Regions from separate parts of the Mesorhizobium sp. M7A.F.Ca.US.010.02.1.1 genome, predicted to be linked through region 1. Evidence: predicted binding sites of a transcription regulator. Region 1 holds the regulator's gene; the other holds the start of a gene.
The links. Region 1 encodes LexA, which represses DNA repair genes until DNA is damaged. Its sites were predicted from a motif close to TGTTCNNNNTGTGTTCNG; they were not measured.
Positions count from the first base shown of each region.

Region 1 (11,185 bases):
GCGACGACGCTTGGCGACGGCATCGCGGCGGCGGCGCAAGCCATCGATAGCGGCCGTGCCCTGCAAGTGCTCGACAGGCTGGTCGAGATTTCGAACGGATAACGGATAGAGCGTGTCTGACATTCTTCGCAAGATCGAGGCCTACAAGCGCGACGAGATCGCGGCGGCAAAGGCACGCGTGCCGTTGGCCGAAATCAAGGTCCGGGCAAAAGATGCCGACGCACCGCGCGGTTTTCTTGCCGCACTGGAAGCGAAGCGCAAATCCGGCGCCTTCGCGCTGATCGCCGAGATCAAGAAAGCGAGCCCCTCCAAGGGTCTGATCCGTGCCGATTTCGATCCACCGGCTCTGGCGCAGGCCTATGCCAAGGGTGGTGCTGCCTGTCTTTCGGTGCTGACCGATGCACCGTCCTTCCAAGGTGCGCCTGAATTTCTCACCCGGGCGCGAGCCGCCGTCGCGCTGCCGGCGCTGCGCAAGGATTTCCTGTTCGATCCGTATCAGGTCTACGAAGCCCGCGCCTGGGGCGCGGATGCCATCCTGATCATCATGGCCAGCGTCGACGACGCCCTGGCGAGCGAACTCGAGGCGACGGCGTTCGAACTCGGCATGGATGCACTGGTCGAAGTGCATGACGAGACCGAGACGCAGCGCGCGCTAAAATTGTCGTCGCGACTGATCGGCATCAACAACCGCAATCTGCGTACATTCGAGACCAGCCTCGACACTTCCATGCGGCTGGCGACAATGGTGCCGGCCGACCGCTTGCTGGTCAGCGAGAGCGGTATTTTCTCGCATGACGACTGCCTCAGGCTGCAAAAGAGCGACATCGGCACTTTTCTTGTCGGCGAGAGCCTGATGCGGCAACAGGACGTCACCGCGGCGACGCGCCTGCTTCTGACAGGCAAGGCTTTGGCCGAGGCTATCTGACGATGGTATCAGGCCTTACCCATCTCGGCGCGCAGGGCGAGGCCAACATGGTCGATGTCGGCGACAAGGAAGAAACAACGCGCACGGCGATCGCCGAAGGCTTTGTCGCGATGCAGCCCGAGACGCTGAAGATGATCCTCGCCGGCAACGCCAAGAAGGGCGATGTGCTCGGCACCGCGCGCATCGCCGGTATCATGGCGGCGAAGAAGACGCATGAACTAATCCCGCTCTGCCACCCGCTGCTTTTGACCAAGGTTTCCGTCGACATCGAGCCCGACCATGCTTTGCCGGGCCTGAAGGTCACCGCGCTGGCGCGCGTCACCGGCAAGACGGGTGTCGAGATGGAAGCGCTGACCGCCGCTTCGGTAGCCTGCCTGACCATCTACGACATGGCGAAAGCAGTCGACCGCGCCATGGTCATCACCGGCATCCGCCTGGTCGAAAAGACGGGTGGCAAGTCGGGTGACTACAAGGCGAGCGCCTGATGGCGCTGGTTCCTATCGCGGAGGCGCTTGAACGCCTGCTCGATGGTGCGGCACCTCTAGCCGGCGAAAGCGTTCCTCTGTTCGAGGCGGTGGATCGTGTTCTGGCGGAACCGGTCGTTGCTCTTCGCACCCAGCCGCCTTTCAATGCTTCCGCCATGGACGGCTATGCGGCGCGCGCCGCCGACGTCACGTCGGTCCCATCCAGGCTGTCGGTGATCGGCATAGCGCCGGCTGGACGTGGCTTCGACGGCACGGTCGGCCAGACGCAGGCCGTGCGCATCTTCACCGGCGCGCCGCTGCCCGAAGGCGCCGACACCATCGTCATCCAGGAGAATGTCCGCGACCTCGGCGGCGGCGATATCGAAGTGATCGAGCCGACAGCGCAATGGCGCAATATCCGCCGCATCGGCCTCGATTTTTCAACAGGCGACATGCTACTGGAGAAAGGCCGCTTGCTCGACCCGGCGGCACTGTCGCTGGCAGCATCGGCCAACCATCCCCGGGTCAGCGTGGTGAAACGGCCGCTGGTCGCCATTATCGCCACCGGCGACGAATTGCTGCCGCCGGGCAGTGATCTCGGCCCGGACCAGATCATCTCGTCCAATGCCTATGGCGTCGCTGCCACCGCACACTCGGTCGGCGCCCGCGCGCTCGATCTCGGCATTGCCGCCGATCGCAAGGAGGCTATCGCTGCCCTGATCAGACAAGCGGTCGCGGCCGGTGCGGATGTCATCGTGACGCTTGGTGGCGCCTCGGTCGGCGATCACGACCTGATCCACGACGTGCTGACCGGCGAAGGCATGACGCTCGGCTTCTGGAAGATCGCCATGCGCCCCGGCAAGCCGCTGATGTTCGGCCGCCTCGGCGATATCAGGTGCATCGGCCTGCCCGGCAATCCGGTGGCAAGCCTGGTCTGCTCGCAGTTGTTCCTGAAGCCGCTGCTGGCGCGGCTCGGCGGCCGCAATCATCGACAGGACGTTCGCCAAGCGCGATTGGGCGCCGCAATGCCGGCCAATGATTTGCGCCAGGACTATGTCCGAGCCGTGGTCAGGGAAGATGACGGCGTGCTGGTGGCGACGCCGTTCGGTATCCAGGATTCCTCGATGCTGAGAATGCTGGCCGACGCCAACGGGCTGATCGTGCGGGCGCCGTTTGCCCCTGCAGCAGCCGCGGGCGAGGCTTGCAGCGTTTTGATGCTGCGCTGAGGAATCCCGAACAAGCCATTCATAACAGACGAGAAAATGATCCCGGCTCTAGTTCGAGATCAGGCTCTGCGTCAGCGGATGCGCCGGGTCGGCAAGGCCGTCGACAATGCTGTAATGATGCCGGTCGGGCTCGATCACGACGCTGGTGGTGGCGCCGAGGCCGGTCCAGATATTGGCAAGCAATGCATTTTGACGCAGAAACTCAGCGCGCTCGCCACCACCGGCCCAGCAGGTGATGCGGGCGCCGTCCATGGGTCGCAGCAGCGCCGGACTTTCAGCCAGCGCCTCTTCTTCGTCGATTGCCAGTGCCTTGTTCATCCCGGTGCGGATGATCGGACGCAAATCGTGGAGGCCTGAAATCGAAATGACGTGGCGTATGCGCCGCGCCACATCGGCAGCCAGCGGCGTTGATATCGTCACCATCCGGGTGGCAAGATGGCCGCCGGCCGAATGCCCGGTCAGCATCAGCGGTCCGTCGACCATTGCCGCCGCCTCGCCGATCGCCGCACCAATCTCCCTGACGATGCCGGCGATGCGTATGTTCGGGCACAGCGTGTAGGAGGGCATCGCCACGGCGAAGCCACTGCCGACCGCGCCATTGGCGAGGTGCGACCACAAGCTCTTGTCGGTCTCCAGCCAGTAACCGCCATGGATAATCACCACCAGCCCTTTGGGCGCGGCCCTGGGAAGGAAAAGATCGAGCCGATTGCGCGGTCCGTCGCCATAGGCGATGTCGAGCCGCGCCCGGCCCTGCGCCGACAGCGCATCGCGGAATGCTTGCGCTGGCTCCGCCCATGCAGACGGCCAGCGATCACTGCCCGCGATGTTGGCGCCGTTGGCATAGGCATCATCCCAATCGACGATGTGACGTTCGAACATCTGCGCCCTTCCCCAAGACGGCATCGCTACTTGCTAGCAATGGCCACCGCCATGCCATGCGTCAATGCCCTGAGCAAAAACATTTTAGGCTTGAAACAAATTTCGACTGGTGCGATCCTGCCCCAACGAACAGCCGACAATGGGAGGTCTGCTGTGCTGCCCGAACCTGCAGATGTTCACCCTTTCTGGGCGCATCTCAGCAGGTGCGATGGGTAGTACGAAGCTTCCTCAGAGCAGGACCTTAGGATCCACTACATCCGGCCAAGGCGCATCGCGCACTGGTCAGGCAGCAGACGGGATAGCGGCGACATGCTTGGGCCTTCAGCGCATATCGACACGTTCACGCGCGATCACCTGCCGCCGCCGGAGCAATGGCCTGAAATCCTGCTCGACGGCTTCGACTATCCCGAACGCCTCAACGCCGGTGTCGAACTGACCGACAGGCTGGTCGAAAAAGGTCTCGGCGACCACACCGCCCTGATCGGCAATGGCCGCCGCCGCACCTACAAGGAACTGTCCGACTGGACGAACAGGCTGGCCCACGCGCTGGTCGAGAATTACGGAGTCAAGCCGGGCAACCGGGTGCTGATCCGCTCGGCCAACAACCCCGCCATGGTCGCCTGCTGGCTGGCCGCCACCAAGGTCGGTGCCGTGGTCGTCAACACCATGCCGATGCTGCGCGCCGGCGAACTCGCCAAGATCGTCGACAAGGCCGAGATCACCGTTGCGCTCTGCGACACCAGGCTGATGGACGAGATGACCGTGTGCGCCAAGGACAGCGCATTCCTCAGGCAGGTCATCGGTTTCGACGGCACCGCCAACCATGATGCTGAACTCGATCGCGCCGCGCTCGACAAGCCGGTGACGTTCACCGCAGTCGACACGGGCCGCGACGATGTCGCCCTGCTCGGCTTCACCTCGGGCACGACAGGCGTTCCGAAGGCGACGATGCATTTCCACCGCGACCTCCTGATCATTGCCGACGCCTATGCACGCGAAATCCTGGAGGTGACGGCGGACGACATCTTCGTCGGCTCGCCGCCGCTGGCCTTCACCTTCGGCCTTGGCGGGCTCGCTATCTTTCCCCTGCGCTTCGGTGCGGCGGCGACGCTGCTGGAGCAGGCGACGCCACCCAACATGATCCACATCATCGAGACCTACAAAGCGACGATCTCCTTCACCGCGCCGACTGCCTACCGCGCCATGCTGAAGGCCATGGATGAAGGTGCCGACCTGTCGTCGCTGCGCGTCGCCGTTTCGGCCGGCGAAACCTTGCCCGCCCCGGTTTTCGAAGAGTGGACGAAAAAGACCGGCAAGCCGATCCTCGACGGCATCGGCGCCACCGAAATGCTGCACATCTTCATCTCCAACCGCTTCGATGACATGAGGCCTGCGTCGACCGGCAAGCCGGTGGGCGGCTATGAGGCGCGCATCGTCGATGACGAGATGCGCGAGGTGCCGCGCGGCACGACCGGCAGGCTGGCGGTGCGCGGCCCGACCGGCTGCCGCTACATGGCCGATGACAGGCAGAAGGAATATGTGCGCGACGGCTGGAACCTCACCGGCGACACCTTCACGCAGGACGAGGACGGCTTCTTCCATTTCGCCGCACGCTCCGACGACATGATCGTCAGCGCCGGCTACAACATCGCCGGTCCCGAGGTCGAGGCGGCGCTGCTGGCGCATCCGGACGTCGCCGAATGCGCGGTGATCGGTGCAGAGGACGCCGAACGCGGCCAGATCGTCGAGGCGCATGTCGTGCTGGTGCAGGGCGTCGCGCCCGACGCCCTCACCACCAAGCGCCTGCAGGACCATGTCAAGGCAACGATCGCGCCCTATAAATATCCGCGATCGGTAAAATTCATCGCCGCTCTGCCCAAGACCCAGACCGGAAAGATCCAGCGCTTCCGGCTGCGCACGGAGAAAATCAATTGAGCCAACCGTACGATCCGGCGTCCGAAGGCGCCCAGATGTCGTTCAAGGAGCGCATGTCCTACAGCGACTACCTGCACCTGGAGAAAGTGCTGGAGGCCCAGACGCCGCTGTCATCGGCGCATGACGAGATGCTGTTCATCATCCAGCATCAGACCTCCGAGCTCTGGATGAAGCTTGCTCTGCACGAGATTGGCGCCGCGATCCGTTCCATCCGCGCCGACCGGCTCGAGCCGAGCTTCAAGATGCTGTCGCGCGTTGCGCGCATCTTCGAGCAGCTGAACAATGCCTGGGACGTGCTGCGGACGATGACGCCCAGCGAATACACCGAGTTCCGCGACGCGCTCGGCCAGTCCTCGGGTTTCCAGTCCTGGCAGTATCGCGCCATCGAGTTCATGGCCGGCAACCGAAACCTGGCAATGCTCGGGCCGCACAAGCATCGGCCCGACCTGAGCGGGAAGCTGGAAGCGATCCTGGCCGAGCCGTCGCTCTATGACGAGGCTCTGCTGCTTTTGGCGCGCAACGGATTCGACATCGGTGCCGATGCCAGGCGCACGGACTGGCGTGAGACGCGAACCGAGAATGAAGAGGTGCTGGTCGCCTGGCAGACCATCTACCGCGATCCGCAGCGCTACTGGATGTTCTACGAACTGGCCGAGAAGCTGGTCGACTTCGAGGACTACTTCCGCCGCTGGCGCTTCAACCACGTCACCACGGTGGAGCGCATCATCGGCCTGAAACGCGGCACCGGCGGCACGTCGGGTGCTTCGTATCTGAAGAAAATGCTCGAGGTCGTGCTGTTCCCGGAGCTGTGGACGGTCCGCACCCGGCTCTGACGTCGAAATGAAAACAGGCACACCGAGGGGACGCGCTGTGGCGGAAAACCCTTCGCGAACAACCGGGGACTGACCGACCATGAGTGGAATTCCTGATCTCGCCGCAGTCGAAGCGATGGATGCCACGGATCCGCTGCGGGCCATGCGCGACCGTTTCATTCTGCCGGAGGGGATGATCTATCTCGACGGCAATTCACTGGGGGCAGCGTCTCATGCCGTTTTCAGCGAGCTGCAGCAGGCGGCGACCCAAGAATGGGCCCAGGATCTCATCCGAGCTTGGAACACGGCCGGATGGTTCGAGATGCCAATCGAACTCGGCGACCAGCTCGGACGCCTGATAGGAGCCGCGGCCGGCCAGACCGTTGTCTGCGACACGACATCGACCAACATCTACAAGGTGCTGCACGCGGCGATGGAGATGCGGCCCGGCCGGTCGGCCATCGTCGCCGAAGGTGACAGTTTTCCCACCGACCTGTACATCGCCGAAGGCGTGGCCTCGACCCGGGATGGCGTCCTGCTGCGCCTCGCGGGTGTCGACGCGCCGACCATCGAAGAGCTGATCGACGAAAACGTCGCGGTGGTGCTGGTCAATCACGTCAATTACAAATCGGGTGAACTGCGCGACATGGCGGCGCTGACGCGCAAAGCTCATGCGGCCGGAGCGCTGATCGTCTGGGATCTTTGCCACACCGCCGGCGCCCTGCCCGTCGAGCTCGATCACGCAAATGCCGATTTCGCCATCGGCTGCACCTACAAGTACCTCAACGGCGGTCCGGGCGCACCGGCCTTCATCTATGCCGCGCAGCGCCACCACGGCGATATCAGCCAGCCGCTCAGCGGCTGGTGCGGCCATGCGCGGCCCTTTGCCTTCGAACGGGGTTATGTTGCCGGCACCGGCATCCGCCGCTTTTTGTGCGGCACTCAGCCGATCCTGTCGATGCGGGCGCTCAAAGGCGCGCTTGCCATCTGGAATGACGTCGACATGGCGGCATTGCGAAAGAAGAGTGTCGCGTTGACAGAACTGTTCATCCAGCTCGTCGAAGCCAGGTGCGGCGCCTACGGTCTCACGCTGGAGACCACCCGCGACGCGACCAGGCGCGGCAGCCAGGTGTCGTTCCTTCACGATCACGGCTATCAAATCATGCGGGCGCTGATCGAGCGCGGCGTCATCGGTGATTTTCGTGCGCCATCGACCATCCGTTTCGGCTTCACGCCGCTCTATGTCGGCTACAAGGATGTGTGGCTGGCGGTTGAGGTGCTGGAGGATATTCTGCGCACGGGCGCATGGAAGGACCGCCGTTTCGCGGTCAAGGAAGCCGTTACCTGACGCAACGATCCCCGCGATCCACCGCCGCCGCCCTCACTGCCTGGCAGATGACGGAGGGCTGAATTTCCAGCCACAAATGCCAACAGACGTTGGCGTTTTGGCTCCGTTTCGTTCACGGCAAACGAACGTCCCGAAGATTGATATCGTCCTTTGTGGAGGTCGATAGACTGATAATGCCAAGCCTTGGGTCGAGGATGAGCCACAGGTCATTAACCATAATAATTTCAATGTGAGCAGGCGCATCGCCGTGCCTAGCGCCTGTTGATCGCGACCCGCTGGCAAGCGCCAAATAATTTCAGCAGCCTTAACAAATTCATTAAACTTTAAACGGTTGCAGAACACAACTGGAACAGATAGGGTTTGTTCTGGGTTTGTTTTTCGATTCTGGTTTCAGGTAACCTGGGGGCCGCCATGCTGACGCGCAAGCAACATGAACTGCTGATGTTCATCCATGAACGCCTGAAGGAGAGCGGCATTCCGCCATCCTTCGACGAGATGAAGGAGGCGCTTGACCTTGCCTCCAAATCCGGGATTCATCGGCTGATCACCGCACTTGAGGAGCGCGGCTTTATTCGCCGGTTGCCCAACCGGGCACGCGCGCTGGAAGTGCTGCGATTGCCGGACTCGATCGCGCCCGGTCTCAACGCGGCAAAGAAGTTTTCGCCAAGCGTCATCCAGGGCAGTCTCGGTCAGGGTGGCGCCCTTGGCCGGCAGATCAAGCCGGCGCCTTCGCGGATGCCCTCGCCCGGCAATGATGACGATGCGGTCTCCGCCGTGTCGATCCCGGTCATGGGCCGTATCGCCGCCGGTGTGCCGATCGATGCCATCCAGCATCAGACGCATTCGATCTCGGTGCCGCCGGATATGATCATGGGCGGCGCCCACTATGCGCTGGAGGTCAAGGGTGACTCGATGATCGAGGCCGGCATCTTCGATGGCGACACCGTCATAATCCGCAACGCCGACACCGCCCAGCCAGGCGAGATCATCGTGGCGCTGGTCGATGAAGAGGAAGCGACGCTGAAGCGGTTCCGCCGCAAGGGCGCTTCGATTGCTCTCGAAGCCGCCAATCCGGCCTATGAAACCCGTATTTTCGGCCCGGACAGGGTCAAGGTGCAAGGCAAGCTCGTCGGCCTGATCCGCCGCTACTGAGGCGGCTGTGGGTTGGCCGCTGGCTTCTCCGGTTTCTTGAAGGGTGCCAGCCCCCTTGCCTCACGAGAGTATTTGCGTTGCGTGTGCCAGGGCCGATATGGGCTGTCCACCGCGAAGCTGATCGTCGCCGGCGTGGTCGCCGATTGGCGATCGAAGAAGACCGCGGCACTGCCTTTGCGAGCCAGTTGCCGCTTGGTGATGACGAGAACCAGCGGATTGTGACAGGCGTCATACGCGGTGGCGTCATTGATGACGATCAGCTCGGCGAAGCCGCAGGCTTTCCAGGCGTCCTTGCGGTCCTCGACATAGGCAATGATCGCACCGGACATGTGCCTGGCCACGCAAACGCCTGAGGAGCAATAGAACGGCGATCCCAGCGGCAGATCAACGGCATCCGCGACATCGAATTGCCCATCGCTGTTGTCGAACACCTCTGGCACGACGATGGTTTCTGATGTCAGGGCGCGTTTCCAGTTGTCGACGGTGAATTCGTTCGGCCGTTCCCGGCTGACGGCAAGCTCGCCGCCACCGATCGGCAACGCCACCAGCCGGGCGTCTTCCGAGATTAGCACATCCGGCGTGCGCGTATCCGAGACGGTCAGCAAGCCTGCCAGCGCGAATGGCAGAGCAGCGAGCCGCAGCCAAGTTGTCGCCATTGTCGCGATGACCAGGGCAATTGCCACCAACAGGACCGACTGCTGCGAAATCAGCCCGACCCCATCGACAGGCGAACGCTCGGAGATCCAGCCTGATATGGCAATCATCATCGTCAGGCCCTTACCCATCAGGTAGAGAGCCGGCCAATCCAATCCGAAAGGCATCAACAGCGCGCTGGCGACGGCCAGGAACATGACGACGGTGACGATCGGCATTACCGCGAGATTGGCAAACAGGCTGAGCGGCGAGACACGCTGAAAATGCCAGATGGCAAACAGCGTCGTCGCGCTTCCCGCGATGATCGAGGTCATGGCAAGGCCGGTTGCCGCCAGCAGGAATTTTCGCGTCAGGAAACCGGGCACGGATCGCTTTGGCGGCGGCGGTCTTGCTTTTCCCGCGCGGTGATCCGCCCAGCCGGCATAGGCGCCGACCAGAGCCGCGGTCGCGGCGAACGACATCTGAAAACTCGGGCCGACCACCTCATGCGGCGACACCACGATGACGGCGATCGCCGAGATCGCCAGATTGCGCATGGTGAGTGCTGCTCGATCGAACAGCACGGCAATCAGCATCACCGCCAGCATGATGAAGCTGCGCTCGGCGGCAACGACGACTCCAGAGATGATGAGATAGGCCGCGATCGAGAACAGCGCGGCGGCAGCGGCATACTTCTTGACCGGGCGACGCGCGGAAAAGTCGGGAAACAAGGCGAAGGCGCCGCGCAGCAATCCCATGATGGTGCCCGCGACCAGCGCCATATGCAGTCCCGAAATGGAGATGATGTGGTAGATGCCGGTACGTCGCATCGCCTCATTGATCTCATCGGGAATGCCGGCGCGCACGCCGACGATGAGCGCCGCGGCGATCTCGCCTTCGGCGCCGCCGACGCTGGCCCTGATATGGTCGGCGATGCCTTCACGGGCTTTTTCCACGCTAGAGGAAATTCGGGCCGACAGCGGCATGTCGCCATCGTCGCTAACGACAAGCTTTGGATTGCCGAGAAAGAATCCGCTGCCGCCGATGCCGGCAAAATAGCTGTCGAAGGAGAAGTCATAGCTGTCCGGCCGCACCGGCCCGGTCGGCGGCAAGAGCTTGGCATATCCGGTGATGAGGGAGCCGGCGGTCACGTCAGCCGGGATCTTGCGTGCCGAAAGCCGCACCCGTTCCGGCGCATAGCGCAGTTTCGGTCTTGCGGTCGATGTCACGTCGATGGTCAGCCGGATACGGCCGGTTTCCATCCGGTCGAGCGAGACGACGCGGCCGGTGACTTGCGTCGAAATTTCCGAGCCCAACATTTGTGTGCCCGCACGCCACGTCTCGACCTTGGCAGCAAGCAGTCCTAGGGCGCACAAAAGTGCCGCCATGAAACACAGATGGGTCTTTGGCCATGAGCGCGAGACCAGCGCACAGATCCCCGTCAGAATGACAACCGCGACAGGTCTCGCAAAGTCGGGTTCAGCCGTCAGCGAAAAATAGCCGATCGCTCCGATCGCCAGGCAGACCGGCACCAGCAGGAAGGCCACGCCCCGGTCGAGTTCCAGGCTCGCCGCCGTGTTCACGCTGTGGCGCAGGCGAGGCAGTGATGTCAGGCTGATTTGCCGGCGCACGCGAACGATCCTGCCGGTTTCGGCAACAGGAACAGAGGCGGCGACATGCGCTTGTAACGGCGCTTGGCCGGGATCCGGCAGGAGGGGCGACGGCAATGGCAGAGGCGCAAAGAGGGACCGTTCGCTGACGCCGATGGCAGCGTCCTCGCCCTGATCCGAGCCCCAGCCTCGTCCAGCCAT
Region 1 is NZ_RZRV01000008.1:174,547-185,731, reverse strand. Features, by position in the region: gene trpD (anthranilate phosphoribosyltransferase) at 1-102, shown strand, start outside; gene trpC (indole-3-glycerol phosphate synthase TrpC) at 113-925, shown strand; gene moaC (cyclic pyranopterin monophosphate synthase MoaC) at 928-1,410, shown strand; gene glp (gephyrin-like molybdotransferase Glp) at 1,410-2,615, shown strand; gene EOA19_RS11400 (alpha/beta hydrolase) at 2,664-3,494, opposite strand; gene EOA19_RS11395 (AMP-binding protein) at 3,804-5,429, shown strand; gene kynA (tryptophan 2,3-dioxygenase) at 5,426-6,262, shown strand; gene kynU (kynureninase) at 6,342-7,589, shown strand; gene lexA (transcriptional repressor LexA) at 8,001-8,741, shown strand; gene EOA19_RS11375 (ComEC/Rec2 family competence protein) at 8,735-11,185, opposite strand.

Region 2 (11,185 bases), on a different contig from region 1:
GGAACTCTGGCAGGTCAAGCCGGAGAACCACCGGCCGGGGCTGGTCCAGCATTCCTTCGGCTGGCCGCTTGACTTGAAGACCGGCGGCGGCTCGTTCCTCTACCATCTCGAGGACAATCAGGTGGCGGTCGGCTTCGTCCTCCACCTCAATTACAAGAACCCCTATCTGTCGCCGTTCGAGGAATTCCAGCGCTTCAAGACCCATCCGGCGATCAGCGGGACTTTCGACGGCGCCAAGCGCCTCGGCTATGGCGCGCGCGCCATCACCGAGGGCGGCTGGCAGTCGGTGCCGAAACTCTCCTTCCCCGGTGGTGCGCTGATGGGATGTGCGGCGGGCTTCGTCAACGTGCCGCGCATCAAGGGCTCGCACAATGCCGTGCTGTCCGGCATGCTGGCGGCCGAGCATGTCGCAGAGGCGATCGGTGCCGGGCGCGCCAACGACGAACTCGCTTCCTACGAGGAAGCCTGGCGCGCGACCGACATCGGCAAGGATTTGAAGAAGGTGCGCAACGTCAAGCCGCTGTGGTCGCGCTTCGGCACGATCGTCGGTGTCGGCCTCGGCGGCCTCGACATGTGGCTGAACACGCTGTTCGGTGTCTCGCCCTTCGGCACGCTGAAGCATGGCAAGGCCGACTATGCGACGCTCGAGCCTGCCGCCCAGCACAAGAAGATCGCCTATCCGAAGCCCGATGGCGTGCTGACCTTCGACAGGCTGTCCTCAGTGTTCCTGTCCAACACCAATCACGAGGAAAACGAGCCGGTCCACCTGCTTGTAGGCGACATGGAACTGCAGAAGCGGTCCGAGCACGATGTCTTTGCGGGCCCCTCGACGCGCTACTGTCCGGCCGGGGTTTACGAGTGGGTCGACAAGGATGGCAATGCCGCCGCCGATCCCACGGCCAAGGATGTGCGCTTCGTCATCAACGCGCAGAACTGCGTCCACTGCAAGACATGCGACATCAAGGACCCGAACCAGAACATCAACTGGGTGCCGCCGCAAGGCGGAGAAGGCCCGGTCTACCAGGGCATGTAGGCCCGCGCCGGCCACAGCGTGCAAAGACCCCGACGACGGCTCGGGGTCTCCCGTGGCATGTGAAACATTAGGACTGTTGAAACTGCCGCACGCTTATGGTTCCATTCCTTGACGATAAGGAGATGGCCAATGCGCCTGGCGGTTCTGGCATGCCTTGTGGCGATCGGTGCGCTGTTCGGTTTGGCTTCGGCGGCCTCGGCCGGCACCAGGGTGGTGGTCAAGACGCGGACCTACGACATCACCGGCAACACGGGGCTGGCGCTGATGCAGGCTATGGACCGCAAGGGGCCGAAGCACGGCTTCATGACGCATGCCATCGCGCTGACCGGCTACGCGGTGGATTGGGACCTTGACACCAGCCAGGACAATGGCGTTTGCCGCTTGCGGCGTGCCAACGGCACGCTCAATCTCTTCTATACGTTTCCGCGTGTCGCCTCGGCCACCACGCCGACGCTCCGGAAGCGCTGGACGCGGTTCTTCGCCGGCGTCCGCGCCCATGAGGAAACCCACGGCCGCATCGCCAGGGAGATGATGCGGGCCACGGAAAGATCGATCTCCGGCCTCAGGATTGCCGACGACCGGTTCTGCTACAAGACACGTCGCGAGGCACAGCGACGTATCAAGGCCACCAATGCCGCATATGAGGCCAAGCAGCTCGCTTTCGATGCGCGCGAGCATCGCGATGGCGGCCACGTCCAGCATCTCGTCATCGCTTTGGTCAGGCCCTGATCCTTCAGCCTGGCGTCTTATCGGTCTGGCTTATGGCCGCGGTCGCGGTTTCATGTTCATCAAGCGGCTTTTGCTGGTTCAGCCTGAGTGAGAACTCCACCAGGACCGGAAGGTGATCCGAGCCCGTGTCCTCCAGCCGTGTCGCGGAATGGATGGTCACGCCGCCCTTGCTGAAAACCTGGTCGATCGGCAGGCCGGCGAAGCGCCGCAGCAAGTCCGGCAGCTTGATGGGGATCCAGGTCGGATCGGCGGACGGCATCACGGTCAGCCCGCCAAGCGCCGCGACCCGCCGCACGGCGGCACTCCACGGCGCGGCATTGCAGTCGCCCGCCATGATGGCCGTCTCGCCGAGCGCGGAAAGCGGCTCCGTCAACTCGCCGATCTGCCAGTACTGCTCGCGTGGCCACGGCCAACTGAGATGGATCGCGGCGACATCCACGTCGATGCCGCCGAAGTCGACGGTCGCTGTCGCCATGGCGCCGCGCCTTTCGCAACGCGCCTCGGTGCCGGCGGCAAAGGGCCGCCGCGAAAGCAGCGCGACGCCGAATATGCCGTTGGGATAGGGACAGAGGATCCGGTATGGATAGGCGCTGCTGATATAGCCAAGCTCGGTCGCCCACATCGCCGATACCTCGTCCAGGGTGATCACGTCGGGACTGGTCCGGCCGATCAGCGACAGCACCTTCTTCGGCGTTGGATTGTCGTAGCGCAGGTTCATCTGCAGCAGCTTGTAGATCGCCCGGTCTTCGTTCTTGGCTTCATAGGCGGCCTGAACCGGCCACAGGCGGGAGAAGGACAGCGAGCCGGAAGTGGTGGCGAAGGCCGCCACGGCAAAAAGCAGTGCCACGGCCGCTTGCAGACGAAATGTCGTGGCCAGCAGCGGCAACGCGCAAAGCGCCATCAGCACGGCAAGGTGGACGCGGAAATGCGAGAAGGAATCGAAGGCCGGATGCAGCGTTCCGAAAAACCCGGCCACCAGCGCGATCGAACAGGCCAGCATTGCCAGGAATGCAACCGACATCAGCAATGTCCCGAAGCTCGCTCTCTCCATGCCGTCTGCTTATCGGCAGAAATGCGGCCCAATCAAGATGACGAAATGCCCATGCGATGCGTGGAACCGGCCTACTGGAACGCCGTTTCCGAAAAACTTCTGAGCTTGCGCGAATGCAACCGCTCCATCGGCATTTCCGCGAGCTTCTCCATCGCCCTGATGCCGATGGTCAGGTGCTGCGCCACCTGGCGCTTGTAGAATTCGGTCGCCATGCCGGGCAGCTTCAACTCGCCATGCAGCGGTTTGTCCGAAACGCACAGCAGCGTGCCGTAGGGAACGCGGAAGCGGAAGCCATTGGCGGCGATGGTCGCCGATTCCATGTCGAGTGCGATGGCGCGAGATTGCGACAGACGCTGGACCGGGCCACGCTGGTCGCGCAGTTCCCAGTTGCGATTGTCGATGGTGGCGACGGTGCCCGTGCGCATGATGCGCTTCAGGTCGTAGCCGGTAAGGCCGGTGACTTCGGCGACGGCTTCCTGCAACGCCACCTGGATCTCGGCCAGCGGCGGGATCGGCACCCAGACCGGAAGATCGTCGTCCAGCACATGGTCCTCGCGCACATAGGCATGCGCCAGCACATAGTCGCCCAGCGCTTGGGTGTTGCGCAGGCCGGCACAGTGGCCGAGCATCACCCAGGCATGCGGCCTCAGCACCGCAATATGGTCGGTGATGGTCTTGGCGTTGGAAGGCCCGACGCCGATATTCACCATGGTGATGCCGCCATGTCCCGATTTCTTCAGGTGATAGGCCGGCATCTGCGGCAGGCGCGGCGGTGCAACGCCTTCGCTGGGCGCGCTTTGCCCGCTCTTGGTGATGACATTGCCCGGCTCGACGAACTCCGTGTATCCGCCGCCGCCATTGGCCATCAGGTCGCGGGCGCGGGCGACGAACTCGTCGATGTAGAACTGATAGTTGGTGAACAGTACGAAGTTCTGGAACTGCTGCGGCGTGGTCGCCGTATAGTGCGACAGCCGGTGCAGCGAATAATCGATGCGCTGCGCCGTGAAGGGCGCCAGAGGCCTCGGCTCGCCAAAGGCGACTTCGAAGGTGCCGTTGGCGATCTGGTCGTCGGTGCCATCGAGATCCGGCACATCGAACAGGTCGCGGATCGGCCGCTTGATGCGCTCTGCCGTCGCGCCGTCGACATGGGTGCCTTCAAGGAAGGCGAAATGCAGCGGGATGGGTGTGGTCGATTCCGACACCGTGACCGCAACCCCATGATTGCGCATGATCAGGCGCAACTGCTCGACGAGGTAGCTTTCGAACAGGCCCGGCTGGGTGATGGTGGTGGAAAAATGCCCAGGCGTCGGCATATGGCCATAGGCCTGGCGCGAGTCGATCTGGGTGAATGAGTTGGTGGTGACGCCGATCTCCGGATAGAAGGCCCGGTAGCGCTTGCCATTGTCGCCGCCTGCTGCCGCCAGCTCTGCGAAGGAGTCGCGCAGGAATTTGGTGTTGCGGTCGTAAAGCGCCTGCAGTGCCTTGACGGCTTTTTCGGCGCTATCAAAGCTTTGCCGGCCAAAAGGCTCCGGCATGACGACAGATTCGATGGCTTGTGGGTAGATTCGCTTTTCCATGGCTCAATATAGAGACTTGGATCGGCACTTGGGAGGGGTGTCGCGACCGAAGGCGGCCAAAGCGCCGTTTTTCTTCAACCGCGCTGCAGGCTGACCAGGAGCACAAAGCCGACGCCGGACTTCTTCAGGGCAGGTGCGTCGATCGTCGAGCCGGCATCGGAGCGCATCATCGGCACGGCCAGAACCGGAGCGGCCAGAACCGCCAGGATAAGCGCCGCCCGCGGCAGAAGCCGAATGGTCTTGAGAGCGTTGGCGGCGATGCGGTTCATGGTGTTTCAGCTTTTCTTTTCGAGGTCTTGGTTCTTTGTTCAGTTGCGAAGATGGGTGGGGCAGGCGAGGCGGCAGGTTCCGGAACTGGCTTCGTCCCAGGCGCGGGCCGGACGGCCCGCTTCGGCGACGAGGATGGCGAAGAACATTCCAAACAGGCTCACCAGCAGGCAGACGATGGTGAAGCGGCGAGCAAGCATTGGGTCGGTCTCCTTCAACACGCCGGAGAATGCCCTGATGCAACTGAACCGGCTCTGATGCCGGCGTTCATCTGCGGTTCAAGATGGTTGACGGGGCTTCGACGGCGCCGGCGTCGGTTTGGATAGCCGCCGGCGGGTATCGAGCATCACCGGCGCAGGATGTGTCGACAAAACGAAAACGGGGCCCGTCGAGGCCCCGTCATCATGTCGTAAGGGTGCGGTCGATCAGAGCTTGTGCCAGGTCTGGCTCTTGCAGATCAGTCCGCCGAGCACGCAGCCGCTCATCTTGAGAGAGCTGCCCGACAATGTCGCCTTGCCCGAATAGGTCTTGTCGTTTGCCGGATCGGTGATGTTGCCGGCATATTTGTTGTCGCCCGTCGCCTTGAGCGAGCCGATGGTCTTGCCGGCATATTTCCCGGACCTGAGGGTGATGGAAAACGAGCCGCCGCCGGCGATGGCCGCGGTTTCGCCGGCCTGCGTCTTCCAATTGCCTTCGATCGGATCGGCCCATGCCGCACCCGCCACGATCAATGTGGCCGCAAGGGCCAGGCTCAGTTTTCGAAACATGTCTTCCTCCCTGTGGATGTCCGGCCGGACGCTCCGCCTCGCCGGTCTGCCGCTTACGCAAACGTAAGCTAATCCAGCTCCCGGCAAAACAAAAGCGGTGCCGTAGCGGAAGACTTTGGGATTTTGAAGCCGCCTGAAAGCGCCTCCTCGACGACGAAATGAAACGTTCGGCGCATCGCCTTTGTCTGCCGTGGTTAGCGAAGTCTTGCCTCCGCGTGAGAAAACTCTCGTCAAATTTGACGCAAGCAGGCTGGATTGCTGGGTTTGTATCCTTAACGAATTTCGGCGTTTACCTCTTGTTTTAGCTTTGTTTTCCTCAAATTAAGCACGCCATTTAACGGCGGATTCAAGCCTGCACGGCATTCTCGAAAGCATCGGAAGAGCAGCCGGCAAGACGAAAGAAGGCAGCTCTCGGAAGCCTGACAGGGGCCGGAAAACAGGGGATTGAAATGGCACGTTTTGAAATGCTTGAAGCAGGTTTCGGCGCCATGGGAGCAACTGCCCAGGCCGACATCCTTTTCGAATTGGGCATGATGTATGCGACCGGCCGCGATTGCGAGACCGATGTCGTTGCCGCCCACAAATGGTTCAACATCGCCGCAATCAAGGGCTCGGCCCGCGCCGCCGAGCTGCGCTCGGAACTGTCGGCCGCCATGTCGAAGGTCGAGATCGCCACGGCGCTTCGCGAAGCCCGCGAATGGATGACCATGCACTAAAATCTGCCAATCGCAGACAGGTCCATCGAAGACAGGGAAGCTCCGGGATCAAGGCCGCACAGACGGCCAGACCCGGCGAAATTGAAGGCCGCGCAAGACGGTCGCGAAGGCAAGAGAAAGAACGCGGCAGGCCGCAAGGCTCAGCTGTGCGCGACACGGGGAAGGCGAGCGGGATTCTTAGGCGCGAGAGCGCCCGGAGATTGCTCGACGGGCAAAAAAAGTCACGACCAGCCGGAACAAGGCTGGCGTGGCTTTTTGCGTGGATGACGTCTTGCAGGCCCAATCGAGCGGCGCCAATGCGCCTAGACAGGCTCAATGAAGGGTGAAATTGTCCGGCCTCTCTGGAAGAAGCGCGGCCGGGGCGGCCGCGCGTGAGTGGAGGAGTTCTACCATCATGAAAAAATTGAGTATTTTGAACGCGGCCATATTCGGCCTGATGTTGAGCACGCCGGTCGCATTCGCAGACGACATCACCTTTGCGGTGGTGGGCCCGATGACCGGACAGCTCGCCACCATCGGCGATCAGTTCAAGCAGGGCGCACAGGCTGCCGCCGATGCGATCAACGCCGCGGGCGGTGTCGACGGTCGTCAGATCAAGCTGAGCATCGAAGACGACCAATGCGATCCCAAGCAGGCCGTGTCGGTTGCCAACCGCGTCGTCGCCGATGGCGTCAAGTTCATCGACGGCCATGCCTGCTCGGGTTCCAGCATTCCGGCCTCGGCCGTCTATGCCGAAGCCGGCGCCTTGATGATGAGCCCGGCCTCGTCAAACCCGGTGCTGACCGATGCGGCAGCCAAGGCCGGCTGGCCGACGATCATGCGCCTATACACGCGTGACGATGCGCAGGGCGCCTTCATCGGCCCATGGATCGCCAAGAAGTTTGCCGGCAAGAATGTCGTCGTCCTGCACGACAAGAGCGCCTACGGACAGGGCGTGGCTGACGCCGTCAGGGCAACGATGAATGCCGGCGGCCTCAAGGAGGTCTACTATGACGGCATCAACGCTGGCGAGAAGGACTATTCGGCTCTCGTCACCAAGCTCAAGGACTTGAAAGCCGACGTCGTCTATTTCGGCGGCTACCATCCTGAAGCTGGCCTGATCCTGCGTCAATCGGCGGAACAGAACCTGAAGTTCCAGCTGATCATGCCGGACTCCATCGCCTCGCCGGAATTCTGGCAGGTCGCTGGCCCGGCCGGCGAGGGCACCATGTTCGTCTTCCCGTCGGATCCGCAGGCAAAGCCGGAAGCCAAGGCTGCCGTCGAGAAGATCAAGGCCGGCGGTTTCGTGCCGGAGGGCTTCACGCTGTTCTCATACGCCACCATCCAGGCATTCGCCGAAGGCATCAAGCGTGCCGGCAGCGACGACCCGGCCAAGGTTGCCGAAGCGTTGAAGAACGGCACGCCGATCAGCACCGTTGTCGGTGATGTCACCTTCGACGAGAAGGGCGATCTCAAGAATGCCAGCTACGACATCAACCAGTGGCATGACGGCAAATACGCGCCGATCGCGCAGTAATCGCCGACTTGGCGACCAAGTAGCGTAGAGAAATGGCCGGGTCCGTCCCGGCCATTTTCTTTTTACCTTCGAACCGTCAGCTGGCTACAGCGGTCGAGGCGGCTTGTTCCCCGACGAACCGCACCAGCACCGTCCCGTCGGTCACCTGCGCGCCCTCGGTGGCGATCTCGGCGATCACGCCGTCATGCGGCGCGGCGATGGTGTGCTCCATCTTCATCGCCTCGAGGATCAGCAGCGGCTGGCCCTTGATCACCGTATCGCCCTTTCCCACGCGCACCAGTTTGACCAGTCCCGGCATCGGCGCGCGCAGGCTGCCGGTGCTTGCCGCCGCCTCATCGGCCCGTGCCAACGGGTCCGGCACGGCGAAGGTGTAGCCAACGGCGCCTTCGAACACGGTGATGTGGCCTGGCCAGTGGGCGAGGCGTGATGTTGAGCGAAAATCATGCGAATTGGTGTCGTCATAGGGCTTGTCCAGCGCGACCTGGAAGCGCCCATCCGGCCGCACCGAAACCTTCGCCGCGATATCGTCTTCACCGAACTTCAACCATGTGCGTCGCGCCACGCTGTGGAAATGGGCATAACCGGCAAGCGACGACCACGGATCGTCTGACAACGGCGATGCTCCGGCCCCCGAGGCTGCGACTGCGGCCGCGGCTATGGTTTCTCCGCTTGGCGGCGCGACCTCGGTCAGCGCCGTCTGGTACCTGGCGATCAGGCTGGTGTCGACGTCGCCTGCGGCGAAATCCGGATCGGCGGCGAGAGCGGCAAGAAAGGCGGTGTTGACGGTCGAGCCGGCGATCTCGGTCCGGGATAGCGCCGCGCCAAGCGCTTCCAGAGCCGCCTGGCGGTCCGTGGCGTGGACGACCAGCTTGGCGATCATCGGATCGTAGTACGGCGAGATGGCGTCACCCGCCCGCACGCCGGTCTCGATGCGCATCGTGGCGCCTTGCGGGGCCGCGTCTGGAAATCTCAGATGATGCAGCGTGCCCGTTGCCGGCAGAAAACCTTTTGCCGAGTCCTCGGCATAGATGCGCGCCTCGAAGGCATGGCCGGTAAGCGCGATCTCGCTTTGCGTCTTCGGCAGCTTTTCGCCGCTGGCGACCCGCAACTGCCACTCGACCAGATCGGTGCCGGTCACCATTTCGGTGACGGGGTGCTCGACCTGCAGACGGGTGTTCATCTCCATGAACCAGAAGCGGTCGGCTTTCAGGCCTTGCGAGGCATCGACGATGAACTCGATGGTGCCGGCGCCTGAATAATTGATCGCCTTGGCGGCCTTCACCGCCGCATCCGTCATCGCCTTGCGCAAAGCCTCGGTCATGCCGGGCGCGGGCGATTCCTCGATCACCTTCTGGTGGCGGCGCTGCGCCGAGCAGTCGCGCTCGTAGAGGTGCACGGCGTTGCCGAAATTGTCGCCGAACACCTGCACTTCGATATGGCGCGGCTTGTCGACATATTTTTCGACCAGCACACGGTCGTCGCCGAACGCAGCTTTCGCCTCGCGCCGCGCGCTGGACAACGCTTCGGAAAACTCATCGGGATGCTCGACCCGGCGCATACCCTTGCCGCCGCCGCCAGCGCGTGCCTTGATCAGCACGGGATAGCCGATCTCGCGTGCCTTGGAGGCAAGTAGCACGATCTCCTGCGCCTCGCCATGGTAGCCCGGAACGACCGGAACGCCGGCTTTTTCCATCAGACGCTTGGCCGCGTCCTTCAGCCCCATGGCACGGATCGAGGCCGCCGACGGGCCGATGAAAATGAGCCCCGCCGCCGTCACCTGGTCGACGAAATCGGGATTTTCCGACAGGAAGCCGTAGCCGGGATGAATGGCTTGTGCGCCGGTAGTCAAGGCCGCGGCGATGATCTTGTCACCGCGCAGATAGCTTTCGCCGACGGGCGAGGGGCCGATATGCACCGCCTCGTCGGCCATCTCGACATGCAGGGATCTCGCGTCGGCATCCGAATAGACGGCGACAGTGCGCACACCCAGTTTCCGAGCCGTGCGGATGACACGACAGGCGATCTCGCCGCGATTGGCAATCAGGATCTTGGCAAACATGGAGCCTCCGCATGTAAGGCTCGCAGTCCATGGGAAGCAGGGCGCTTGAACACCCCTCTCTGTCCTGCCGGCCCCCGCAAGGAGGGAGATTGGCAGCTTTGCCCTCGCTGCGAACTTTCAATGTTGGAATTTGGCGAAAGCGATAGCGACAGTCGATCTCCCCCCATGCGGGGGAGATGTCCGGCAGGACAGAGGGGGGTACTGTCCAGCGAGCCATTCCAGCCCTCGGCGTAGACCTCTCCCTTACCAAGGGAGTGCTCTACCTTGCGGTCGGTAGTATCTATTTCGATGACGAAATTGCGCAGCCGCCACTCGCGGTCTTGAGCTTCCACCGTGTCAAGCCGGCCTGGCAATTGCGCAGCGCCGTCTCTTCCGCCGCCTTCTGGGACGGCGCGTTGAGCTTCGTCCCGCAGACAATGTAGAGGTCGACGACACGCGAATAAAAGGTTGTGGCGTAGGCCGAATGGCCGCTCGCCGCGACGTAGCCCTTGTAGGCAACGTTGCATTCGCCCGAACCCAAGGTCGGCGGAAAACGCACGTCTCCCTTGCGTCCCGCGAGCGATTCCGCCGAGCCGATGCCGGTCGATGTTAATATTAGAAATACAGAAAGTATCGAAGCAGCCGTTCCCTGGCAATATTTCAGTTTCATTTCCAGCCCGTCCCCATTGCCCCATGCTGGATAAGCAGTATCGAATATTTTGCCTCGCCGCCAGTTCACTGTTTGAGATTCGAAGCCGCCTATGCTGATGAATCGGTTGTTCCATACAGTTCAGCCTTTTCGCACGGCAGCAACGGCCTGCTGGTATAGTTCCGCCGTTTGTCCGTCGAAGTTGACCGTCCATTCTCACATCCGAAACACGCCGAAGTGCGTGTCCTCGATTTCGGCGTTGAGCGCAGCGGACAGGCTGAGCGCCAGCACGTCGCGGGTCCTCGCAGGGTCGATGATGCCGTCGTCCCAGAGGCGTGCGGACGAATAGAGCGGATGGCCCTCATGCTCGTATTTCATCAGGATCGGCTTCTTGAATTTCGCCTCTTCCTCGGCGCTCCATTCCCCGCCCTTGCGCTCGATGCCTTCGCGCTTGACCATGGCAAGCACCGTTGCTGCTTGCTCGCCGCCCATCACCGAGATGCGGGCGTTCGGCCACATCCACAGGAAGCGCGGCGAATAGGCGCGGCCGCACATGCCGTAATTGCCGGCGCCGAACGAACCGCCGATGATGATCGTCACCTTTGGCACGCGGGCGGTGGCAACGGCCATCACCAGCTTGGCGCCGTCCTTGGCGATGCCGCCTGCTTCATATTTTCGACCGACCATGAAGCCGGTGATGTTTTGCAGGAAGACCAATGGGATCTTGCGCTGGCAGCACAGTTCGATGAAGTGCGCCCCCTTCAGCGCGCTTTCGGAAAACAGCACGCCGTTGTTGGCGATGATGCCGACCGGCATGCCATGGAGATGGGCAAAGCCGGTGA
Region 2 is NZ_RZRV01000004.1:231,181-242,365, forward strand. Features, by position in the region: gene EOA19_RS06065 (electron transfer flavoprotein-ubiquinone oxidoreductase) at 1-1,033, shown strand, start outside; gene EOA19_RS06070 (DUF922 domain-containing protein) at 1,163-1,762, shown strand; gene EOA19_RS06075 (endonuclease/exonuclease/phosphatase family protein) at 1,767-2,783, opposite strand; gene EOA19_RS06080 (AMP nucleosidase) at 2,885-4,348, opposite strand; gene EOA19_RS06085 (hypothetical protein) at 4,465-4,659, opposite strand; gene EOA19_RS35215 (hypothetical protein) at 4,699-4,857, opposite strand; gene EOA19_RS06090 (DUF2147 domain-containing protein) at 5,083-5,424, opposite strand; gene EOA19_RS06095 (sel1 repeat family protein) at 5,874-6,140, shown strand; gene EOA19_RS06100 (ABC transporter substrate-binding protein) at 6,535-7,656, shown strand; gene EOA19_RS06105 (acetyl/propionyl/methylcrotonyl-CoA carboxylase subunit alpha) at 7,733-9,715, opposite strand; gene EOA19_RS06115 (hypothetical protein) at 9,996-10,364, opposite strand; gene EOA19_RS06120 (carboxyl transferase domain-containing protein) at 10,560-11,185, opposite strand, start outside.
Region 2: EOA19_RS06095 (sel1 repeat family protein) is a predicted target of LexA. The motif match lies at 5,722-5,739, and genes of this name have one in related genera.